One region of the Paenibacillus sp. GL_099_B genome, then DNA from elsewhere that is predicted to be linked to it. Evidence: a T-box and tRNA genes for the amino acid it is inferred to sense, from the RefSeq annotation. Region 1 holds a T-box; the other regions hold tRNA genes.
What was found. A T-box is a leader RNA that pairs with one kind of tRNA and senses whether it is charged. The one in region 1 lies ahead of leuS (leucine--tRNA ligase), so its partner is inferred to be a tRNA-Leu.
Positions count from the first base shown of each region.

Region 2: it has a tRNA-Leu gene. The T-box ahead of leuS (leucine--tRNA ligase) is inferred to sense a tRNA for this amino acid. The anticodon was not compared.
Region 3: it has a tRNA-Leu gene. The T-box ahead of leuS (leucine--tRNA ligase) is inferred to sense a tRNA for this amino acid. The anticodon was not compared.
Region 4: it has a tRNA-Leu gene. The T-box ahead of leuS (leucine--tRNA ligase) is inferred to sense a tRNA for this amino acid. The anticodon was not compared.

Region 1 covers NZ_CM174430.1:5,103,188-5,108,601, forward strand. The annotation lists gene comER (late competence protein ComER) at 1-794, shown strand, start outside; gene leuS (leucine--tRNA ligase) at 775-3,219, opposite strand; T-box leader at 3,292-3,559, opposite strand; gene AC3ITG_RS23215 (phosphotransferase family protein) at 3,658-4,614, opposite strand; gene AC3ITG_RS23220 (class I SAM-dependent DNA methyltransferase) at 4,793-5,414, opposite strand, start outside.
Region 2 covers NZ_CM174430.1:5,967,441-5,972,854, forward strand. The annotation lists gene AC3ITG_RS27060 (carbohydrate ABC transporter permease) at 1-264, opposite strand, end outside; gene AC3ITG_RS27065 (ABC transporter permease) at 277-1,188, opposite strand; gene AC3ITG_RS27070 (GntR family transcriptional regulator) at 1,462-2,556, opposite strand; gene AC3ITG_RS27075 (zinc-binding dehydrogenase) at 3,418-3,669, shown strand; tRNA gene AC3ITG_RS27080 (tRNA-Leu) at 4,108-4,186, opposite strand; tRNA gene AC3ITG_RS27085 (tRNA-Cys) at 4,211-4,284, opposite strand; tRNA gene AC3ITG_RS27090 (tRNA-Gly) at 4,291-4,365, opposite strand; tRNA gene AC3ITG_RS27095 (tRNA-Gln) at 4,370-4,444, opposite strand; tRNA gene AC3ITG_RS27100 (tRNA-His) at 4,458-4,530, opposite strand; tRNA gene AC3ITG_RS27105 (tRNA-Trp) at 4,560-4,633, opposite strand; tRNA gene AC3ITG_RS27110 (tRNA-Tyr) at 4,640-4,725, opposite strand; tRNA gene AC3ITG_RS27115 (tRNA-Thr) at 4,735-4,810, opposite strand; tRNA gene AC3ITG_RS27120 (tRNA-Phe) at 4,829-4,904, opposite strand; tRNA gene AC3ITG_RS27125 (tRNA-Asp) at 5,001-5,078, opposite strand; tRNA gene AC3ITG_RS27130 (tRNA-Met) at 5,106-5,179, opposite strand; tRNA gene AC3ITG_RS27135 (tRNA-Val) at 5,198-5,273, opposite strand; tRNA gene AC3ITG_RS27140 (tRNA-Glu) at 5,342-5,413, opposite strand.
Region 3 covers NZ_CM174430.1:6,182,990-6,188,403, reverse strand. The annotation lists rRNA gene AC3ITG_RS28155 (23S ribosomal RNA) at 1-1,711, shown strand, start outside; rRNA gene rrf (5S ribosomal RNA) at 1,791-1,907, shown strand; tRNA gene AC3ITG_RS28145 (tRNA-Asn) at 1,992-2,067, shown strand; tRNA gene AC3ITG_RS28140 (tRNA-Thr) at 2,071-2,143, shown strand; tRNA gene AC3ITG_RS28135 (tRNA-Glu) at 2,154-2,225, shown strand; tRNA gene AC3ITG_RS28130 (tRNA-Val) at 2,349-2,424, shown strand; tRNA gene AC3ITG_RS28125 (tRNA-Gln) at 2,435-2,509, shown strand; tRNA gene AC3ITG_RS28120 (tRNA-Lys) at 2,526-2,601, shown strand; tRNA gene AC3ITG_RS28115 (tRNA-Leu) at 2,608-2,689, shown strand; tRNA gene AC3ITG_RS28110 (tRNA-Gly) at 2,698-2,772, shown strand; tRNA gene AC3ITG_RS28105 (tRNA-Arg) at 2,780-2,856, shown strand; tRNA gene AC3ITG_RS28100 (tRNA-Pro) at 2,873-2,946, shown strand; tRNA gene AC3ITG_RS28095 (tRNA-Gly) at 2,956-3,026, shown strand; gene ppc (phosphoenolpyruvate carboxylase) at 3,603-5,414, shown strand, end outside.
Region 4 covers NZ_CM174430.1:298,316-303,729, reverse strand. The annotation lists gene iolE (myo-inosose-2 dehydratase) at 1-318, opposite strand, end outside; gene iolD (3D-(3,5/4)-trihydroxycyclohexane-1,2-dione acylhydrolase (decyclizing)) at 433-2,298, opposite strand; tRNA gene AC3ITG_RS01400 (tRNA-Gly) at 2,620-2,690, opposite strand; tRNA gene AC3ITG_RS01395 (tRNA-Pro) at 2,700-2,773, opposite strand; tRNA gene AC3ITG_RS01390 (tRNA-Leu) at 2,781-2,859, opposite strand; tRNA gene AC3ITG_RS01385 (tRNA-Arg) at 2,874-2,950, opposite strand; tRNA gene AC3ITG_RS01380 (tRNA-Gly) at 2,958-3,032, opposite strand; tRNA gene AC3ITG_RS01375 (tRNA-Leu) at 3,043-3,123, opposite strand; tRNA gene AC3ITG_RS01370 (tRNA-Lys) at 3,130-3,205, opposite strand; tRNA gene AC3ITG_RS01365 (tRNA-Tyr) at 3,213-3,298, opposite strand; tRNA gene AC3ITG_RS01360 (tRNA-Thr) at 3,308-3,383, opposite strand; tRNA gene AC3ITG_RS01355 (tRNA-Phe) at 3,402-3,477, opposite strand; tRNA gene AC3ITG_RS01350 (tRNA-Asp) at 3,688-3,765, opposite strand; tRNA gene AC3ITG_RS01345 (tRNA-Met) at 3,793-3,866, opposite strand; tRNA gene AC3ITG_RS01340 (tRNA-Val) at 3,887-3,962, opposite strand; tRNA gene AC3ITG_RS01335 (tRNA-Glu) at 4,087-4,158, opposite strand; tRNA gene AC3ITG_RS01330 (tRNA-Asn) at 4,163-4,238, opposite strand; tRNA gene AC3ITG_RS01325 (tRNA-Ala) at 4,240-4,315, opposite strand; tRNA gene AC3ITG_RS01320 (tRNA-Ile) at 4,344-4,417, opposite strand; rRNA gene rrf (5S ribosomal RNA) at 4,456-4,572, opposite strand; rRNA gene AC3ITG_RS01310 (23S ribosomal RNA) at 4,653-5,414, opposite strand, start outside.

The DNA.
Region 1 (5,414 bases):
CCTTGATTCAATCCGGTGCACTTGAGCCACGACAGATCGCCGCCAGCAATAGAACCCCTTCCAAAGTACGGCAGTTATCCCTCCGTTACCCCGGTCTGCATGAATCACAGAGCAACCGGGAAACCGTCATCCGCAGCAATATCATCTTTTTGTGCGTGAAGCCACTTGAATTCAAACATGTCATTGACGACATCCTGCCTGTCGTGAATCCCAATCATATAATCGTCTCGATCACCAGTCCCGTGCAGCTGCGCCATCTGGAATCTTCACTTCCTTGCAAAGTCTCCAAAGTTATCCCCAGCGTTACGCACCAGGTCGGCAGCGGAGCGTCCCTGTGTATACACGGTGAACGAATGACTACCGAAGACCGCGCTGTGCTGGAAGGGCTGCTCAGTCATATCGGCAGACCCTATCAAGTGGATGAAGCCTGCACCCGGATCACATCCGACTTCTCCAGCTGCGGACCTGCATTCATATCGTTCTTTCTGGAGCAATGGATCGAAAGTGCCGTCAAGCTTACAGGCATCAAACGAGCCGACGCCTGCGCTCTTGCCGGCGAGATGCTCCTGGGAACAGGCAAGCTGCTCACCGAAGGAGGATACACCCCGCAAGAACTTCAGGCTCGCGTGGCTGTACCTGGCGGCATCACCGCACAGGCACTTGCCCTGCTAAAGGTGAGTCTGAATGGTGTTTTTGACAGTCTGATCCAGACGACTCATGACAAATATGATGAAGATTTGTTGAAGCTGGATGAACTATTCAAAGCCGGTGAGATTAACCGGCAACAATATTAACGAGTTTGCCTGGAACGGCAATGACCTTGCGAATGGTCTTGCCTTCCAGTGCCTGTTTCACAGGTGCAAGTTCCATTGTAAAGTCCTGCATGCCCTGTGCGTCCAGATCCTTCGCGATCGTAGCACGGGTTACAATTTTGCCATTCACTTGAACAACAATCTCCACTTCGGCGTCCACCGTCATGGACTCATCATACTCAGGCCAAGCTACGTAAGAGATTCCACCTTCATGACCAAGACGGCTCCACAGCTCCTCTGCCATATGCGGTGCCAGCGGTGACAACAGCTGTACAAAGTTCTCCATTGCTTTACGCGGCAGCGTATCTGCTTTGTACGCATCGTTGATGAAAATCATCAACTGGCTGATTGCTGTGTTGAAACGCAGATGTTCCAGATCCTCTGTAACCTTTTTGATCGTCTTGTGTGCTGTCCGCTGGAACTCATCGGTTCCACCATCTGCTGTGATCTTGTCATGGATTGCACCTGTATCTTCATTGATGAACAAACGCCATACACGTGACAGGAAGCGGTGCATGCCCTCAACCCCGTTAGCGTTCCACGGTTTTGTCGCTTCCAAAGGCCCCATGAACATTTCATACAGACGCAATGTATCTGCACCGAATTCATTGACGATCTCATCCGGGTTAATAACATTACCACGAGATTTACTCATCTTCTCATTGTTGGTTCCCAGGATCATACCTTGGTTGACCAGTTTGTGGAACGGCTCTTTGGTATGCACCACACCCAGATCATACAGCACTTTATGCCAGAAACGAGCGTACAGCAAGTGAAGCACCGCGTGCTCTGCTCCCCCGATGTACAGATCAACAGGAAGCCACTGCTGCTGTTTCTCCTGAGAGATCAGTTCCTTGTCATTGTGCGGATCGATAAAGCGCAGGTAATACCAGCAGCTACCGGCCCATTGTGGCATCGTGTTCGTCTCGCGACGTGCTTTCATTCCTGTTTCCGGATCTACGGTGTTAACCCATTCCGTAACATTCGCCAGTGGTGATTCTCCAGTACCCGAAGGTTTGATCTGGTCAATATCTGGCAACAGCAAAGGCAGTTGATCTTCCGGCACCGTCTTCATCGTTCCATCTTCCAGATGCAGAATCGGGATTGGCTCACCCCAGTAACGCTGACGGCTGAACAACCAGTCACGCAGACGGTAGGTCGTTTTGCCTTGTCCCTTACCGTTCTCTTCCAACCAGGCAATCATCTTCGCAATCGCTTCTTCGTTGTTCAATCCGTTCAGGAAATCGGAGTTCACATGCGGTCCGTCTCCGGAATACGCTTCTTGTGTCACGTCGCCACCCTGTACAACCTCAATGATGTCCAGACCAAACTGTTTCGCAAACTCCCAGTCACGAGCGTCATGTCCCGGAACGGCCATGATTGCCCCTGTGCCATATCCAGCCAGAACATAATCGGCGATCCAGATTGGCACCTTCGCTCCGTTTACCGGATTGATTGCATAAGTTCCTGTGAACACACCGGTTTTGTCTTTAGCCAAATCGGTGCGTTCCAGATCGCTCTTGCGAGCAGCTTGTTCCTGATATGCCTTGATTGCTTCACGCTGTTCTGTCGTTGTAATGACTTCCACCAGTTCATGCTCAGGTGCCAATACAGCATAACTTGCGCCGAACAACGTATCTGCACGTGTCGTAAATACCTTAATGACTTCTTCATGACCCTCAATGGCAAAAGTAACTTCCGCCCCGGTCGATTTGCCGATCCAGTTGCGCTGCATATCCTTGATGCTTTCCGACCAGTCCAGCTCTTCCAGGTCTTCCAGCAAACGCTCTGCATATTCCGTAATTCTCAATACCCATTGGCGCATCGGTTTACGAACGACCGGATGTCCACCACGCTCACTCTTACCGTCGATAACCTCTTCGTTCGCCAGTACCGTACCCAAAGCTTCACACCAGTTTACTGCCACTTCATCGACATAAGCCAAGCCTTTATTGTACAACTGGATGAAAATCCATTGCGTCCATTTATAGTATTCAGGGTCTGTTGTGCTGATCTCCCGATCCCAGTCATATGAGAAACCGAGTGACTTGATCTGGCGACGGAAATTGTCAATATTGCGGAATGTAATATGCCGCGGATGTTCACCTGTATCCAATGCATGCTGCTCAGCAGGCAGACCAAAAGCGTCCCAACCCATTGGATGCAATACATTGTAACCGCGCATACGTTTGTAACGGGAAACAATATCCGTTGCCGTGTATCCTTCTGGGTGACCTACGTGCAGGCCCGAACCGGATGGATACGGGAACATATCCAATGCATAGAACTTCGGTTTAACCGGGTCTTCACCCGTTTTAAACGTTTTATTGTCATCCCAGTATTGCTGCCAACTTTTCTCCATGGCTTGTGGTTGGTAGCCGTGTTTCGGCTGTTGGTTCTCACTCATCTATTGTTCCTCCTCTTGGTTATTCGCTTTTATTGCAACAAAAAAACCTCAGCATCCCGTAGCGTTTGCAGCGCTAGGGACGAGAGGTTGAATTCCCGTGGTACCACCCTAGTTAGCGGACGAACGTGCTTCGTCATCCACTCCCTTTGGACCTGTAACGGCGGTTAACCGATGCGGATTTCCATTCCTGAGCCCGAGTGTTACTTCGGTCGTTTGCAAGATGGTGTAATCACCGCATTTCTCCAAGGCGAGTTCGTGAAATACTGTCAACCGGCTTGCACCAACCGCCGGCTCTCTGTCATGTACAGGACTCACTACTGATCCTTATCATCGAAATATGTATACGATATGATCCGCACCATTATATAAAAAAGTAACACTAAAGTCAATATAATACGATCTGTTGCCTATAAACGATGCTATGCATCAGCATGCACATCAGAACGACTGGAATCGCTTGATTCCTTCTTCTAGGTTATCAATCGTCCACTGAATATGTTCCTTGTTATCGTATTGACGATAAGTACACTCGATTCTCAGCGCCAGATCAAAGTACAGATCATATAAAATTCTTCTTTTTCGTTCACTATCTGTTGTAGCTGCTCTTCCATATCCTTTGAGGAATCCTGGTGTATTATTAAAATGACTGAAGTAGTGCTCCATTAGAGGATCTGCCCAGAGGGATCGTTCGAAATCGATAATGGCTGTGATTTCCCCCGCCTCCACAAATAAATTCCCATCCCATAAATCCCAATGCACAAGCACAGGCTCTTTGACGTCATCCAGCATATCCGATTTTTCTTGAATCAAACGCTCCAGTTCCTCATAACGGATCGAAAATTCCACTCCCGCTTCTTTGCCATCTGCGAGCATATCATCCATCAGGCTCAGGAAAGCTTCTTTCCACGTCGCATGATGCGGTTTCTTTGAGGAAAAGTAACCATATTTCTCCCCTTTAATTTCATTGATCCGACGATTGTATGCACCCAGTTGCTGCTCAATGGATTCCTGCTCTTCTGCACTGTACTGATCCTTGACTTTGTTATAAGGCGTCCCTGGCATATACTCCATAATAAAATATTCTGCCGGAACCAGGGTGAGCGATGGATCATAGGCCAATACCCGGGGAACGGGTACATCCTGAAGCTCTGCTGCGAGTCGTAGTGCCTCAACCTCAGCAACCATGACATGCTGTTCACAGCGCATCAGCTTAATTCCATTAGAAGGAGCTATTTTGAGTACAACCTTCTGTCCGTCGTCCTTAGTGATAAAGTAAGCGTGGTTTGCCCAGCCGTCGATCATCTCTTTGTATTCTTGGATACCTGTGTTAAAATGCTGCTGCACAATTCCGTCTAACTGTTTGGAAGTCAACCTTGTTTTGTATGTACTTTCCATTCTGCACCCACCCAGAATTTTAATTTTCAGGATTCTACTATTTAAGAAAACGGTTTCCATTCAACTAGTATGGCTTTCTCTAACCCCGCTGGCAATAGCTTTTATTACATATAAAAAAACATTCTTTTACATAAAAAACTGCCCTTATGCATCATAAGGACAGCTCTACATCATAATCCTATTTCACGGCTACATAAAACAGACGCTGTGCGCCTTCTCCCGCTTCTTTCCACTCAAAATCAGCATATACACGTACATCTCTGAAACCGGCCTTCGTCAGCTCCAGCTTCATCCAGTCCGGATCATACGCACGCTGAACATGAACCTCTTCAAACCGCTGGTACATATCCTTACCGCTCTCAGCCACACGCGAAAAGATACTCAGATGATGCTCAATCTCACACCGATCATGATCCATATCACAGGTCCAAATATACGATACGGAACGTTCGTCCAACACAAAAGGTTGCTCCTCTTCGTATCGAATAAGGGTATTCGGATGATGTACATCGAACAGGAACGTGCCCTCCGGCTTCAACATCTCATAAGTACGCTGAAATGTACGAACGACATCCTCTTTTTCAAGCAAATAATTCACGCAATCACAGAACGATATCACCGAGTCCACAGGATCCGGTACTCTCCAGTCTCGCATATCCTGCTGTACCCAACGGACACTGCCTTCCCGATATAAGCGGTGTCCTTGAGGCGTTGCCTCCATTTTACTGCGTGCAACAGACAACATGTCTGCCGACAGGTCAATACCTGTAACTTCAAAGCCGGAGTTCACCAGTGGAATC
Region 2 (5,414 bases), 860 kb from region 1:
AAACAAGGTAGACCCGAGTGCATATATAATGGAATGCGCGTAACCTGAATACAGAAATGGATCCTGCAAGATGTATTTGTAACCGCCTACATTAAAACCCTTCGGAAAAATCGTAATTTCACCTCTAAGAATTGGCTCAGAACTACTTAAAGAAACTGCAATGACGTGCAAAAATGGATATAACATGACCACACATAGAAGCAGCATCAACAAAATATTGAACAGATCAAATATTTTTGAACCAACACTTTCTTTACCTACCATGTTCCACACCCCCTACCAAATACTCGTATCTGATACTTTACGACTTAACATGTTTGCCCCTATAAGCAAGATAAATGCAACCAAGGACTGGAAGAGCCCGATAGCTGTCGTATATTCAAATCTTGATCCCATGATCCCTTCACGATAAAGATAGGTCCCAATAACATCCGCAACCTCATAGGTGTCAGGGTTATAAAGCATAAGAATTTTCTGGAAATCCGTACCCAAAATCCCGCTAAGAGATAAAATAAGCAAAATAATCGTCGTTGGTTTGATGTGCGGCCAGTTAATATTCAGCACCTTCTGCCAGCGATTTGCACCGTCAATGCTTGCTACATCATGTAACGTAGGATCAACACTGCTTAATGCCGCGAGGTACAAGATTGTACCAAAACCGATCCCCTGCCATATGTTTGAGCTGATAAATATGGTTCTGAACCATTCTGGCTCTGACAGAAACACAATCGGATCAACGCCAAACCAACCTGCAATTTTGTTAAACAAGCCATCCCTCTCAGTAAATGTCCGAAGAATACCTACAATAATGACCGTGGAGATAAAGTGCGGCAAATAGGATATGGTCTGCACCGCTTTTTTGAATTTAGGAAACTTTAATTCGTTAAATAACAAGGCCAAAATGATCGGAGCGGGAAATCCCCATAACAAGGAATAGATACCTAACAATATGGTGTTCTTGAGCACCCTCATCGCCATAGGATCTTGGAAAAATAAAATGAAGTACTTAAACCCCACCCATTCGCTGCCCCACATCCCTCGAACCGCACTATACTTTTTGAAGGCAATCTGTATCCCGTACATTGGAAAGTAACTAAACACCAGTACAACCAAAAAGCCAGGCAAGACCATTAAAAATAAATACCTTTGCTTCCAAAAACGTTTAAAAAACTTGTGTGAAGTTACCATCTCTGCTCTTTCCCCCTTCAAAAACTTAGCACTTAAAGCTCCTCCAGAAAAATAATTGTTACCGCTTACAACAAACAATACAACCAATGAATATCTGTGTCAATATTTTATTTATAATTAGATTATTAATGATACAATAAATGATACAGACGTTAGTTGAAAGCCCTAATTTCACTTATTAGTTATCCAAACACGAATCAAAAAAAGCGACCTCATCGAAAGTCCGCAACGGAATTTCAATGAAGCCGCTCAATAAATTTATGCCAAAAAAGATCATTCAGATATCGAATTAACAGACTCCCCGATATAAATGTTCGATTTGCAAACTTGTCCGTAAAACAATGGGTCTTCATTGTCAGCAATCATGTTCAGCAATAATTGCGCAGCACATTGTCCCATTTCATAAAAAGGCTGTGTGACCCCAGTTACATTTAATTTGATTCTGCGATTTAAATTTTCTGCATCATAGGTAACGAACGATACATCCTCAGGTATACGATAATTCAGATTTTCTAAGGAACGGATGGCAGCCTCGGCAATTTGATCATTCGCAGTAAATACAGCTGTGAACTGCATCTCTTTCATTTTTTTCTCTAAAATTTTACAGTAATCATCAAATTCATCGGAGAAATCCTCATACTTGGTTGAAATAAAGACTTCAAATTCATCAGAATACGCTAGTTCCGAGTCAATAAAAGCCTGCTTAAAGCCCATAAGCCGTTCATTTATCGTGCTTATATTACTATTTTTAATAAATAATATTCGCCTATGTCCTTGTTCGATGAGCAGTTTGGTTAGGTTGTAAGCGCCCGCAATATTATCGCTGGTTATATAGGGAATGCTTGTGTTATAGACCACCCGATCCAAGCTTATGTATTTGATCCCATAATCCTGAAGTAAGGAGAAGATCCGATTATTAATCTCTTCATGCCCTTCGCTCATAAAGGGACTTAAGATAACCCCTTCTACCTTTCTTTCGACTGCCCCTCGTACGAGGGATTCCAGCTTTTCAAGATTTCGATCATCACTTGAACTCAACAGCTGATAGCCCCGTAAAAATAAGGTATCTTCCACACCTCGCAGCGCAGTCGCCCAAATCGGATTATCAATGCCAAAAACAAAAGCAGCCACCAGACGCGTACCACTTTGCAAAGTTTCCTTCCCTTTATTCATAAAGGTTCCTCTACGACTATCCCGGATGAGCCAACCTTCCTCCGCCAACTCCTTAATCGCCTTTTCAATCGTATTCACACTAGACTCATAATATTGGGCGAACTCGCGGCTGGATGGCAACCTATAGTTCTCAGTCCACTCTCCTCTTATCAGCCTTTGCTTAATATCTTCTTTGATAACCGAGTACTTAGCCACAGCTTCATTCTCCTCATGTAATCTTATACTTCACTGTACCCTCCCGCTTCCATCTGTGTCAAGTTTTATGATACAAGGAAACAAAATTCAAAGCCTCTTCTGAAGTTATGGAATGAGCGGTGAAGCATGGAGAGAAGACTCCACACTTCGCGGTTATTAGGCAGAACGAAGAAACAAGCTAGTCGCCCGTATATTGTCACTACTTCGTAAGGGCTCGTGGCAATAACCAAAAGCAGTCATTTTAGACGAAGGAAAGAACGCATGTCGCAGTCTTGGAACAACAAACACTCGAATTACAATATAATGACCCCTGTTTCATTCTAGCAAGGATGGCCAAGTATTTAACCTCCGGTCGTGATCCTATCCATCTCGTACTCGCAAAGCACTGTGTTAATCTCTGTAAGATACTTCCCTTCCAGGGTTATGTTGCCTTAGTTTTTTCAGTACTATGAGTCACTTGGACTCCCTTCCCAAACAAGCTTCATTTTATCCTTTGGACTTTTTTCCGGATTTCTGAAAAACCCGTTGGGGGACTGTCTCTCTGTTTATTTCCCATCAAGCGTAGTAATCGTGTTATACCTGGCTTTTATAATACACACCTCATTATTCATTCTGTTAACATGACGAGGACTTTATTGTGAGTCTTCATAATGAAAAATCAACAGCACAATCCAATGCAGCAAACACGTGTCGTGAAAATCCTGTTCTGCAGTCAACGCTTTTCTATCCAATACTTGCGAATGTCCACATACTTCTCCATCATGAGATGAAACCACTCATACTTAGAGTCTACAAATAAAGCTGGATGGTGTTTCTTGAAGGTCTGAATCCCGTAAATCGCATGAGACTCCCACCTAGCCAGTGCGCTACATTGCCTGTCGCTGGTTTGTCGGCTCTAAACGCTCTACGCAAAGAGGGGGATTGCTGCTCGGCAAGCGAGTGCTGGTAACGGGATCAACCGGGGGAGTCGGATTATTCGCTCATCAAATGGCCGCCTTGTCGGGTGCTTACACAATTGGTGTTGCTCGCTCCGAATCAAAGGCGGAGCAAGTTAGAGCTTTTGGAGCAAATGAAGTCCTTGTCGGGGATGAAATGACAAAACTATTCCGCTAGTGGACCTTACGATTTATCATTGATCCTGTAGGAGGGGATACGCTCGCCGCTCTCTTCCTTTCACTGGGTCATTCCTCATCGGAAAGCACAACTTTGAATATTCTCGGCTTGGGTAGAAGAACACTGTATAGCTTTTTTCTAGGTGAAGAAATCTACCGCCACGAGCCCGCGCCATGCTTGCACAGTTGGTTGCTAAAGGGCAATTACAAACCATAATCCAAGTGCAGAAATCATGGGAAGAAATTGACGCAGACGAACATCAATTGATAGATCTCCAGTTTACGGGTAAAGCAGTGCTTACGATCTAGAGATACCAGAATGCCACGTATTTGCCCAAGTACATCATGTTGGATTCTCCTACACTTCATCTTAATATCTGCGAAATAAAAAAAGCTCATTAGATTTTACATCTAATGAGCTTTTACTTACTTGATTGAATACCGGCGAGAGGACTCGAACCTCCACGGTTTCCCACTCGATTTTGAGTCGAGCGCGTCTGCCATTCCGCCACGCCGGCATATCATGTTTTATAAAAATATACTGGAGGCGCCACCCAGATTCGAACTGGGGATAAAGCTTTTGCAGAGCTGTGCCTTACCACTTGGCTATGGCGCCACATTTTGGAGCGGACGACGGGAATCGAACCCGCGACCCTCGCCTTGGCAAGGCGATGCTCTACCGCTGAGCCACGTCCGCATAATGGCTGGGGATATAGGATTTGAACCTATGCATGACGGAGTCAAAGTCCGTTGCCTTACCGCTTGGCTAATCCCCAAAAAAAACAAAGGGGCGATCGAGGGGAATTGAACCCCCGAATGCCGGATCCACAAACCGGTGCGTTAACCACTTCGCCACGACCGCCATAATACAATATGTTCTTAAAAGTTAATTGGCAGGGGCAGCAGGAATTGAACCCACACCAACGGTTTTGGAGACCGTTGTTCTACCTTTAAACTATGCCCCTAAAAACTGGTGGAGGATGATGGATTCGAACCACCGAACCCGTACGGGAGCAGATTTACAGTCTGATGCGTTTGGCCACTTCGCTAATCCTCCAGGATTACATGGTGCCGGCGAGAGGACTTGAACCCCCAACCTACTGATTACAAGTCAGTTGCTCTACCAGTTGAGCTACACCGGCGTATTATGTTGTGATAAATGGTGGCTCGGGACGGAATCGAACCGCCGACACGAGGATTTTCAGTCCTCTGCTCTACCGACTGAGCTACCGAGCCACAATAAAGTTTAATCTTGAAACGTTACACTTTATCTAGGGCGTTCGGTGCCATATAGCAGATTAAGTGAACAAATTCCTCATGTAAAGATTAAAATGGCGGAACCGACGGGATTCGAACCCGCGATCTCCTGCGTGACAGGCAGGCATGTTAGGCCAACTACACCACGGTTCCAGATCACTTTCTTGAAAGAAAGTATAATTGCGGGGGCAGGATTTGAACCTGCGGCCTTCGGGTTATGAGCCCGACGAGCTACCGGGCTGCTCCACCCCGCGTCGTTATTAAAAGTTATATGGTGGAGGCTGAGGGGTTCGAACCCCCGACCCTCTGCTTGTAAGGCAGATGCTCTCCCAGCTGAGCTAAGCCTCCGAACAACACATTTATGATCTTATCATAAAACTGCTGTGTAAATCAACTTCTTTTTTTGAAGTTAAATATGACCCGTAGGGGATTCGAACCCCTGTTACCTCCGTGAAAGGGAGGTGTCTTAACCCCTTGACCAACGGGCCT
Region 3 (5,414 bases), 1.1 Mb from region 1:
ATGCTTTGCATCAGGGGTAGGGGAGCGTTGTATAAGGGTTGAAGGTGTACCGTAAGGAGCGCTGGACATTATACAAGTGAGAATGCCGGTATGAGTAACGAAAAGATCAGTGAGAATCTGATCCGCCGAAAGCCTAAGGGTTCCTGAGGAAGGCTCGTCCGCTCAGGGTAAGTCGGGACCTAAGGCGAGGCCGAAAGGCGTAGTCGAAGGACAACAGGTCGAAATTCCTGTACCACCGTAAGCCGTTATGAGCAATGGGGGGACGCAGCAGGGTAGTGACGCGGACTGATGGATGTCCGTCTAAGCAGTGAGGCTGATGTGTAGGCAAATCCGCACATCGTAAGGCTGGACTGTGATGGGGAGCGAAAATTATAGTAGCGAAGGTCATGATCTCACACTGCCAAGAAAAGCCTCTAGCCAGGTGATGGTGCCCGTACCGCAAACCGACACAGGTAGGCGAGAAGAGAATTCTAAGGCGCGCGGAAGAACTCTCGTTAAGGAACTCGGCAAAATGACCCCGTAACTTCGGGAGAAGGGGTGCCCCGGTAGTGTGAATAGCACGAGGGGGCCGCAGTGAAAAGGCCCAAGCGACTGTTTAGCAAAAACACAGGTCTGTGCGAAGCCGTAAGGCGAAGTATACGGGCTGACGCCTGCCCGGTGCTGGAAGGTTAAGGGGAGCGGTTAGGAGCAATCCGAAGCTGTGAACCGAAGCCCCAGTAAACGGCGGCCGTAACTATAACGGTCCTAAGGTAGCGAAATTCCTTGTCAGGTAAATTCTGACCCGCACGAATGGCGTAACGACTTGGGCGCTGTCTCAACGAGAGATCCGGTGAAATTTTAATACCTGTGAAGATGCAGGTTACCCGCGACAAGACGGAAAGACCCCATGGAGCTTTACTGCAGCTTGATATTGAATTTGGGTACGATCTGTACAGGATAGGTGGGAGCCTTTGAAGCAGGAGCGCAAGCTTCTGTGGAGGCACCGTTGGGATACCACCCTGATCGTATCTAGGTTCTAACCTGGTACCGTAATCCGGTGCGGGGACAGTGTCAGGTGGGCAGTTTGACTGGGGCGGTCGCCTCCTAAAGAGTAACGGAGGCGCCCAAAGGTTCCCTCAGAATGGTTGGAAATCATTCGAAGAGTGCAAAGGCATAAGGGAGCTTGACTGCGAGACCTACAAGTCGAGCAGGGACGAAAGTCGGGCTTAGTGATCCGGTGGTACCGCATGGAAGGGCCATCGCTCAACGGATAAAAGCTACCCTGGGGATAACAGGCTTATCTCCCCCAAGAGTCCACATCGACGGGGAGGTTTGGCACCTCGATGTCGGCTCATCGCATCCTGGGGCTGAAGTAGGTCCCAAGGGTTGGGCTGTTCGCCCATTAAAGCGGTACGCGAGCTGGGTTCAGAACGTCGTGAGACAGTTCGGTCCCTATCTGTCGTGGGCGTAGGAAATTTGAGAGGAGCTGTCCTTAGTACGAGAGGACCGGGATGGACGTACCGCTGGTGTACCAGTTGTTCCGCCAGGAGCACCGCTGGGTAGCTATGTACGGAAGGGATAAGCGCTGAAAGCATCTAAGCGTGAAGCCCCCCTCAAGATGAGATTTCCCAGTATGTAAGACCCCTTGAAGACGACGAGGTAGATAGGCTGGGGGTGGAAGTGCAGCAATGCATGGAGCTGACCAGTACTAATCGGTCGAGGGCTTATCCAATATGCAAGTTGTAAGTCGCACATTTCGTTTCGGATCTAGTTTTCAGAGAATGATCTCTGAATGTAAGCTAAGCTATGCGTTTGGTGGCGATGGCGGAGGGGTTCCACACGTACCCATCCCGAACACGACCGTTAAGCCCTCTAGCGCCGATGGTACTTGGACCGCAGGGTCCTGGGAGAGTAGGACGCCGCCAAGCGAACTCTTTCATCTTACATAGAAAACAGGCTCTGCATGTTGACGTTGTACGATGAATTGCATTTGCACTGCAAATGCATATTATTCCCTGATAGCTCAGTTGGTAGAGCACTCGACTGTTAATCGAGTTGTCACAGGTTCGAGTCCTGTTCGGGGAGCCATTTGCTCTCATAGCTCAGTAGGTAGAGTGCATCCATGGTAAGGATGAGGTCACCGGTTCGATCCCGGTTGAGAGCTTTGGAAATGGGGCCCGTTGGTCAAGGGGTTAAGACACCTCCCTTTCACGGAGGTAACAGGGGTTCGAATCCCCTACGGGTCATAGCTATATTTATTAGCTTAATAAAGGGATGAGAATCCCAAAGGTTCGTCGGAGGATAAACTTCGTTAGTAATGGCTTCGCAGTCTCGAACGAAGTGAGAGTATCCCCTACGGGTCATAGGATGGAGGCTTAGCTCAGCTGGGAGAGCATCTGCCTTACAAGCAGAGGGTCGGGGGTTCGATCCCCTCAGCCTCCACCACTTAACTTAATGGGGATTAGCCAAGCGGTAAGGCAACGGACTTTGACTCCGTCATGCATAGGTTCAAATCCTATATCCCCAGCCATTTTAAATTTTAGTTTGAGTCATTAGCTCAGTTGGTAGAGCACCTGACTTTTAATCAGGGTGTCGAAGGTTCGAGCCCTTCATGACTCACCATTACATGCGCGTGTGGCGGAATTGGCAGACGCACTAGACTTAGGATCTAGCGTTTCACGACGTGGGGGTTCAAGTCCCTCCACGCGCATAGGTTTTGCGGACGTGGCTCAGCGGTAGAGCATCGCCTTGCCAAGGCGAGGGTCGTGGGTTCGATTCCCATCGTCCGCTCCAATATTTTGCGCCCTTAGCTCAGCTGGATAGAGCGTTTGACTACGAATCAAAAGGCCGGGAGTTCGAATCTCTCAGGGCGCGCCATTATTTTCATAAGTATCGGGATGTAGCTCAGCTTGGTAGAGCACCTGGTTTGGGACCAGGGGGTCGCATGTTCAAATCGTGTCATCCCGATTTTTATATGCGGGTGTAGTTCAATGGTAGAACTTTAGCCTTCCAAGCTAATAGCGTGGGTTCGATTCCCATCACCCGCTTCATGATTCATTGAAAAGTCTCTGTATATACAGAGACTTTTCTTTTTATTTGTAGGAAAAACACTTCATTAAAATACCAATCTCCCCTCTATTCGTTTGATAAGTGAAAGAATACCTCAACTCTCTTCATTCATTTCTGCTAAAAGAAGCAAAAAATTATAAATACACTCTTTAATTTATTGCATCACTGTGATAAAGTATACAAAAGCTTGCTTTGCCGGTCATGTTTCTTTATGTTTCGTCTGGTTTGTAACAATGGAAATAGAGCAGATACGAATTCATTCAGGTGCAATGAACATTCCCAGTCTAACTGTATATTTATGAAAAATTAAGAATAGGTATGAGTTATTCGAGTAATGAAAAGTACGTGAAAAAGGTATCATGCGACAGCATTTGACCATTAATCGAAGCAGAACAAGAAAATGAATAATAAAGCGTGTTTTTGTGCTGTAAATCAGGGTAAATCCCCATTTTTACTAGTAGAAAAATAAAGATTTTCGTGCCATTTTATTGTATGATGTTATGAAGGTGTCAAATTTACGTGTACGAATGGAACGATCAGATGGGAGGATAAGCATGACTGAAACTATGGTAACCGCCAGCAAAAGCCAATCCAACAACCTGCTTCGGCGAGACGTGCGGTTCCTGGGCAATATACTCGGAGAAGTTCTTGTCCATCAAGGAGGCACGGAGCTTCTAGATATCGTTGAGAAGATTCGGGAAACGAGCAAATCGTTGCGTGCAGAGTTCTTGCCAGAACTTTATGCAGAGTTCAAAACGATGATCCAGGAATTAGACTCGGAAAATCGTCATCAGGTGATTCGAGCTTTTGCGATTTATTTTCAATTAGTTAACATTGCTGAACAAAACCATCGGATCCGGCGTAAACGGGATTATGAACGTTCTGCAGGGGACGCTGTGCAGCCAGGATCGATTGAAAAAGCAGTACAAGATCTGAAGGAACGCGGACTGTCTCACACGGAAGTAGAGGATATTCTAGACGAATTATCGCTGGAATTGGTGATGACAGCTCATCCAACTGAAGCCATGCGTCGGGTTATACTGGACATCCACAAACGGATATCCGAAGATGTCATGCTGCTTGATAATCCTACGCTGACGTTGCGTGAACGTGAACAGTTGCGGGAGAAGCTGCTTAACGAAGTCATTACACTATGGCAGACTGATGAGCTTCGTGACCGTAAACCGACTGTGCTCGATGAAGTACGGAACGGAATGTATTACTTTCATGAAACGTTGTTCCATGTACTTCCGGATGTATACCAGGAGCTTGAACGCTGCCTGAATAAATTTTATCCTGACCATGACTGGCATGTGCCGACGTATTTGCGGTTCGGTTCCTGGATCGGTGGAGACCGGGATGGAAATCCTTCGGTAACTTCAGATGTAACATGGCAGACACTGTTGATGCAGCGTAAGCTCGCTTTGCGTGAGTATCAACGGATTATGATTGAACTTATGGGACATCTCAGCTTCAGCACGAACATCATCCACGTATCGGATGAGCTGGTGCAGTCGATTGAGCAAGACCGTAGTTGTGTAACGTTGAAAAAAGTGGATATGTGGCGGAACGAAAAAGAGCCATATCGCATTAAATTGGCATATATGATAGCCAAGCTGAACAATGTCTTGGATGAGAACAAAGTAGGGCATCCAGATCGCTATGACAGCGCTCAAGGACTGATGGATGATCTGATGATTATCGATCGCAGCCTGCGTCATCATTTTGCAGACTATGTAGCAGATACAACGATTCGCAAAATGATTCGTCAAGTGGAGCTATTCGGTTTCCATACAGCTGCATTGGATGTACGTCAGCACAGCAAAGAGCATGAAAATGCGATGTCGGAGATTTTGGCCAAGATGAACATCGTAGAAGATTATGCCCGTCTGACGGAAGATGGCAAAATCGATTTGCTGGCTCGTTTGCTGGATGATCCTCGTCCGCTGACCTCCCCTTATCACCAATACACAGAGGGGACCAAAGAGTGTCTGGACGTATTCCGTACGATCAAGCGTGCTCAGAGCGAGTTTGGGGCCGGTTGTATCACAAGCTACCTGATTAGTATGACCCAAGGGGCAAGTGATCTGCTTGAGGTCATGGTATTTGCTAAAGAAGTAGGTTTGTTCCGCAAAGAACATAATGGTGAAGTGGTATCTACGCTTCAAGCGGTTCCACTGTTTGAAACGATTGATGATCTTCATGCCGCTTCGGAAATTATGGAGAAGCTGTTCAACCTTCCAGTATATCGCGCAAGTGTGAGCGGGCGGAATGAACTGCATGAAATCATGTTGGGATACTCGGACAGCAACAAGGATGGCGGGGTTGTTACAGCCAACTGGGAGCTGCGAGTGGCGATGAATGCC
Region 4 (5,414 bases), 2.3 Mb from region 1:
GCTAATCACCGTGCTGCCCATCGATTGCAGGAACTCCGCGTGTCTGCGATAGCTGTCCAGCTCAGACTGACGATACGCCGGGTCAGAGAACAATACCGATTTCCACTGGGAAACGAGGCGTATATTGCGCTTGCCCAGCTCCTCCCGCAATGTGTCTGGATCCGTGGGATATTTGCGTCCCATCTCCGTACCTGTCAGGCCAAGTCGCTGAATGTCATCCAGAATCTGTTTACATGTTGTTGCATCACCATGCTCCTTTACATCCTCTCCGACCCAGTTGATCGGATGAATCCCGAGCTGAAATGGCAGCTTGTTCATAGCTCCACGTCTCCTTTTATGGTTCAACATTTTTGCATCATTCGATTTAACGCGCGCATTGCCATCTATATCATGCTGATTGAAAGTCACTCTTTGGATTGATGATATGCTCAATTAAATGAGTCTAGCTTTGGCACGGTTTGCCTGCATCGCGTGATGAGCCGTTACCACCTTTTCCTCGTTGGATACTTCTGGAACGCCTACATTCCACCAGGACTCATATCCGCCTGCATTGGTTCCGGGCACGACTGGAATTTCGATTAGTGTAGTCACGGTCTCATTCCGTGCATCTCTGATCGCCTGCTCTAATTGTTCTGTCGTCTCTGCCCTATAGGCTTTGGCTCCAAGGCTGCGGGCATGGGCTGCAAAATCCATAGGCATGTAATCCCCGGTCAGTCGTCCGCTCTCCGCTTCCCGATAACGAAACTCATTGCCGAAACCGTCACTTCCGTGCTCCCGTTGCAAATTGTGAATACACTGAAATCCATTGTTATTGAATAGTAAAATGGTCATCTTCTTCTGTTCCTGCAAGCTCGTCACCAGTTCAGAATGCAGCATCAGGTAACTACCGTCACCCACCATGGCATACACTTCACGATCCGGCTCGGCAAGAGCTGCCCCGAATGCCCCGCTCACCTCATAGCCCATACAGGAGAAGCCATACTCCATGTGGTATGTTTTCGGTGCAGACGCGCGCCACAGACGGTGCAAGTCTCCAGGCAAACTTCCCGCCGCGCACACAATGACGGAAGAAGGGTCAATGCTCCGATTAATAATACCGACCGCGGTCGTCTGTGCCAGTCCTGCCTCATGTTGCAGTCCATAGAGTCGATTCACCTCATCGTTCCATTCATCCCGCAGATCGGCGATCTCGGATGTTCCGTATCCACTGTGGTACTGCCGTCCCTGTAAAGCCGTTTGCAGAGCTTGCAGACCTTCCCGTGCATCAGCCAAAATCGCTTCCCCACCCAATTTGGCGGCATCCATGCCGTTCAGGTTAATATTGATGAAAGCCACTTCGGGATGCTGAAAAGCAGACCGGGACGCCGTCGTAAAATCCGAGAACCGAGTGCCGACGCCGATTACCACATCTGCTTCCCTGGCAAGCCTGTTGGCAGCCAGCGAGCCGGTAACACCGATGGCTCCCACATTAAGTGGGTGGTCCCACGCCAGGGCACTTTTGCCAGCCTGCGTCTCGGCAACCGGAATGCCAAATGCCTCGGCGAATTCAGCCAGCTGTGTGGATGCCTCGGCATACAACACGCCGCCGCCTGCTACGATCAGCGGCTTCCTGCCACGGGCAATCTGCTGCGTTGCCCGTTCAATTGCCGCCTGGACCGGTGGACGACGGTCCAGGTAATGCACCTTGCGGGCGAAGAACGATTCAGGGTAATCGTACGCCTCTGCCTGCACATCCTGCGGCAGCGCCAGCGTTACCGCGCCCGTCTCCGCCGGGTCCATCAGCACGCGCATCGCCTGCGTGGCAGCAATCATCAGCTGTTCGGGACGTACGATGCGATCCCAGTATTTACTGACCGCTTTGAACGGATCAGTGGCTGAAATGGTATAATCGCCGCTTACCTCCAGTTGTTGCAGCACGGGATCGGGCTCACGTGTGGCAAAGTTATCACCCGGAAGCAGTAAAACAGGAATCCGATTGACCGTCGCGGTTGCCGCTGCGGTAATCATGTTCAGTGCACCTGGTCCGATGGATGTCGTGCAGGCATAAATCTGTCTACGGTTCTTCTGCTTGGCATAGGCCGCTGCCGTATGTACCATGCCTTGTTCATTTTTACCCTGCATATACGTTAGACTTCCAGGACTACGCTCCAGTGCCTCTCCAATACCAGTTACGTTGCCGTGACCAAAAATGCCGATAACGCCTTTCACAAACTTGGTTTCTACCCCATCAACGGAAATATATTGCTGATCCAGATATCGGAGCAGTGCCTGAGCCATCGTCAGTCTAATGGTTGTCATGGAATGATCATCTCCCTTCCCTTTAGGGGTTAAGCGCTTAATCTACGTTAAGTTTAAGCGCCTTACCCCTAAAGGTTAAGCGCTTAATTGATATAGTATTACAGGCTGAAGGATTAGGCAAGATATTTTTGTAAGCGTTTTACAAAACGGCAAATAAACATAGCTTTATCACTGTGGTATTGTGTATTATCCCACTGTTAATAAAGCTATGATCCGATAAGTTAATAGTATTGGAGTGAATGTTCAGAGAGCAATGGAAACGTTAAAAAATGCAAAAAAAAGAGATGGCAGAAACCATCTCTTTTTTTTACACTTCTATAAAGCGGGTGATGGGAATCGAACCCACGCTATTAGCTTGGAAGGCTAAAGTTCTACCATTGAACTACACCCGCATGTAAAAATCGGGATGACACGATTTGAACATGCGACCCCCTGGTCCCAAACCAGGTGCTCTACCAAGCTGAGCTACATCCCGTTATCTATACCGGCGAGAGGACTCGAACCTCCACGGTTTCCCACTCGATTTTGAGTCGAGCGCGTCTGCCATTCCGCCACGCCGGCATATGAAGTTATAATGGCGCGCCCTGAGAGATTCGAACTCCCGGCCTTTTGATTCGTAGTCAAACGCTCTATCCAGCTGAGCTAAGGGCGCAAAATATTGGAGCGGACGACGGGAATCGAACCCGCGACCCTCGCCTTGGCAAGGCGATGCTCTACCGCTGAGCCACGTCCGCTTATAAAGGATGCGCGTGGAGGGACTTGAACCCCCACGTCAAAGACGCTAGATCCTAAGTCTAGTGCGTCTGCCAATTCCGCCACACGCGCATATAATGGTGAGTCATGAAGGGCTCGAACCTTCGACACCCTGATTAAAAGTCAGGTGCTCTACCAACTGAGCTAATGACTCAAAAAACTGGTGGAGGATGATGGATTCGAACCACCGAACCCGTACGGGAGCAGATTTACAGTCTGATGCGTTTGGCCGCTTCGCTAATCCTCCAGGATTACATGGTGCCGGCGAGAGGACTTGAACCCCCAACCTACTGATTACAAGTCAGTTGCTCTACCAGTTGAGCTACACCGGCATATTAAGTTGTGATAAATGGTGGCTCGGGACGGAATCGAACCGCCGACACGAGGATTTTCAGTCCTCTGCTCTACCGACTGAGCTACCGAGCCACAATAAAGTTTAATCTTGATACGTTGCACTTTATCTAAGGCGTTCGGTGCCATATAGCAGATTAAGTGAACAACTTCCTCATGTAAAGATTAAAATGGCGGAACCGACGGGATACTCTCACTTCGTTCGAGACTGCGAAGCTGATGCTCTCGAAGTGAATACTCCGACGAACCCAAAAACGGATTCTCATCCCTGAAGCAAAATCAAGATGGCGGAACCGACGGGATTCGAACCCGCGATCTCCTGCGTGACAGGCAGGCATGTTAGGCCAACTACACCACGGTTCCATATCACTTTCTTCAGAGAAAGTATAATTGCGGGGGCAGGATTTGAACCTGCGGCCTTCGGGTTATGAGCCCGACGAGCTACCGGGCTGCTCCACCCCGCGTCGTTATTCAGAAAATGATATGGTGGAGGCTGAGGGGTTCGAACCCCCGACCCTCTGCTTGTAAGGCAGATGCTCTCCCAGCTGAGCTAAGCCTCCATATATATGACCCGTAGGGGATACTCTCACTTCGTTCGAGACTGCGAAGCCATTGCTAACGAAGTTTATCCTCCGACGAACCTTTGGGATTCTCATCCCTTTTTTAAGCTAATAAATATAGCTATGACCCGTAGGGGATTCGAACCCCTGTTACCTCCGTGAAAGGGAGGTGTCTTAACCCCTTGACCAACGGGCCTTAATGGCTCCCCGAACAGGACTCGAACCTGTGACAACTCGATTAACAGTCGAGTGCTCTACCAACTGAGCTATCAGGGAATGGTGGAGCCAAGCGGGATCGAACCGCTGACCTCCTGCTTGCAAGGCAGGCGCTCTCCCAGCTGAGCTATGGCCCCATACACTTTAGTATATCTGGTATTACTATGGGCCCTGGTGGACTCGAACCACCGGCCTCACCCTTATCAGAGGTGCGCTCTAACCAACTGAGCTAAGGGCCCCTATGAAAAACCGAAAAAAAATACCCCAAAGGGGTTTCGCTTGGCGGCGTCCTACTCTCCCAGGACCCTGCGGTCCAAGTACCATCGGCGCTAGAGGGCTTAACGGTCGTGTTCGGGATGGGTACGTGTGGAACCCCTCCGCCATCGCCACCAAACGCATAGCTTAGCTTACATCTCAGAGTTTATTCTCTGAAAACTAGATCCGAAACGAAATGTGCGATTTACAACTTGCATATTGGATAAGCCCTCGACCGATTAGTACTGGTCAGCTCCATGCATTGCTGCACTTCCACCCCCAGCCTATCTACCTCGTCGTCTTCAAGGGGTCTTACATACTGGGAAATCTCATCTTGAGGGGGGCTTCACGCTTAGATGCTTTCAGCGCTTATCCCTTCCGTACATAGCTACCCAGCGGTGCTCCTGGCGGAACAACTGGTACACCAGCGGTACGTCCATCCCGGTCCTCTCGTACTAAGGACAGCTCCTCTCAAATTTCCTACGCCCACGACAGATAGGGACCGAACTGTCTCACGACGTTCTGAACCCAGCTCGCGTACCGCTTTAATGGGCGAACAGCCCAACCCTTGGGACCTACTTCAGCCCCAGGATGCGATGAGCCGACATCGAGGTGCCAAACCTCCCCGTCGATGTGGACTCTTGGGGGAGATAAGCCTGTTATCCCCAGGGTAGCTTTTATCCGTTGAGCGATGGCCCTTCCATGCGGTACCACCGGATCACTAAGCCCGACTTTCGTCCCTGCTCGACTTGTAGGTCTCGCAGTCAAGCTCCCTTATGCCTTTGCACTCTTCGAATGATTTCCAACCATTCTGAGGGAACCTTTGGGCGCCTCCGTTACTCTTTAGGAGGCGACCGCCCCAGTCAAACTGCCCACCTGACACTGTCCCCGCACCGGATTACGGTACCAGGTTAGAACCTAGATACGATCAGGGTGGTATCCCAACGGTGCCTCCACGCAAGCTGGCGCTCACGTTTCAAA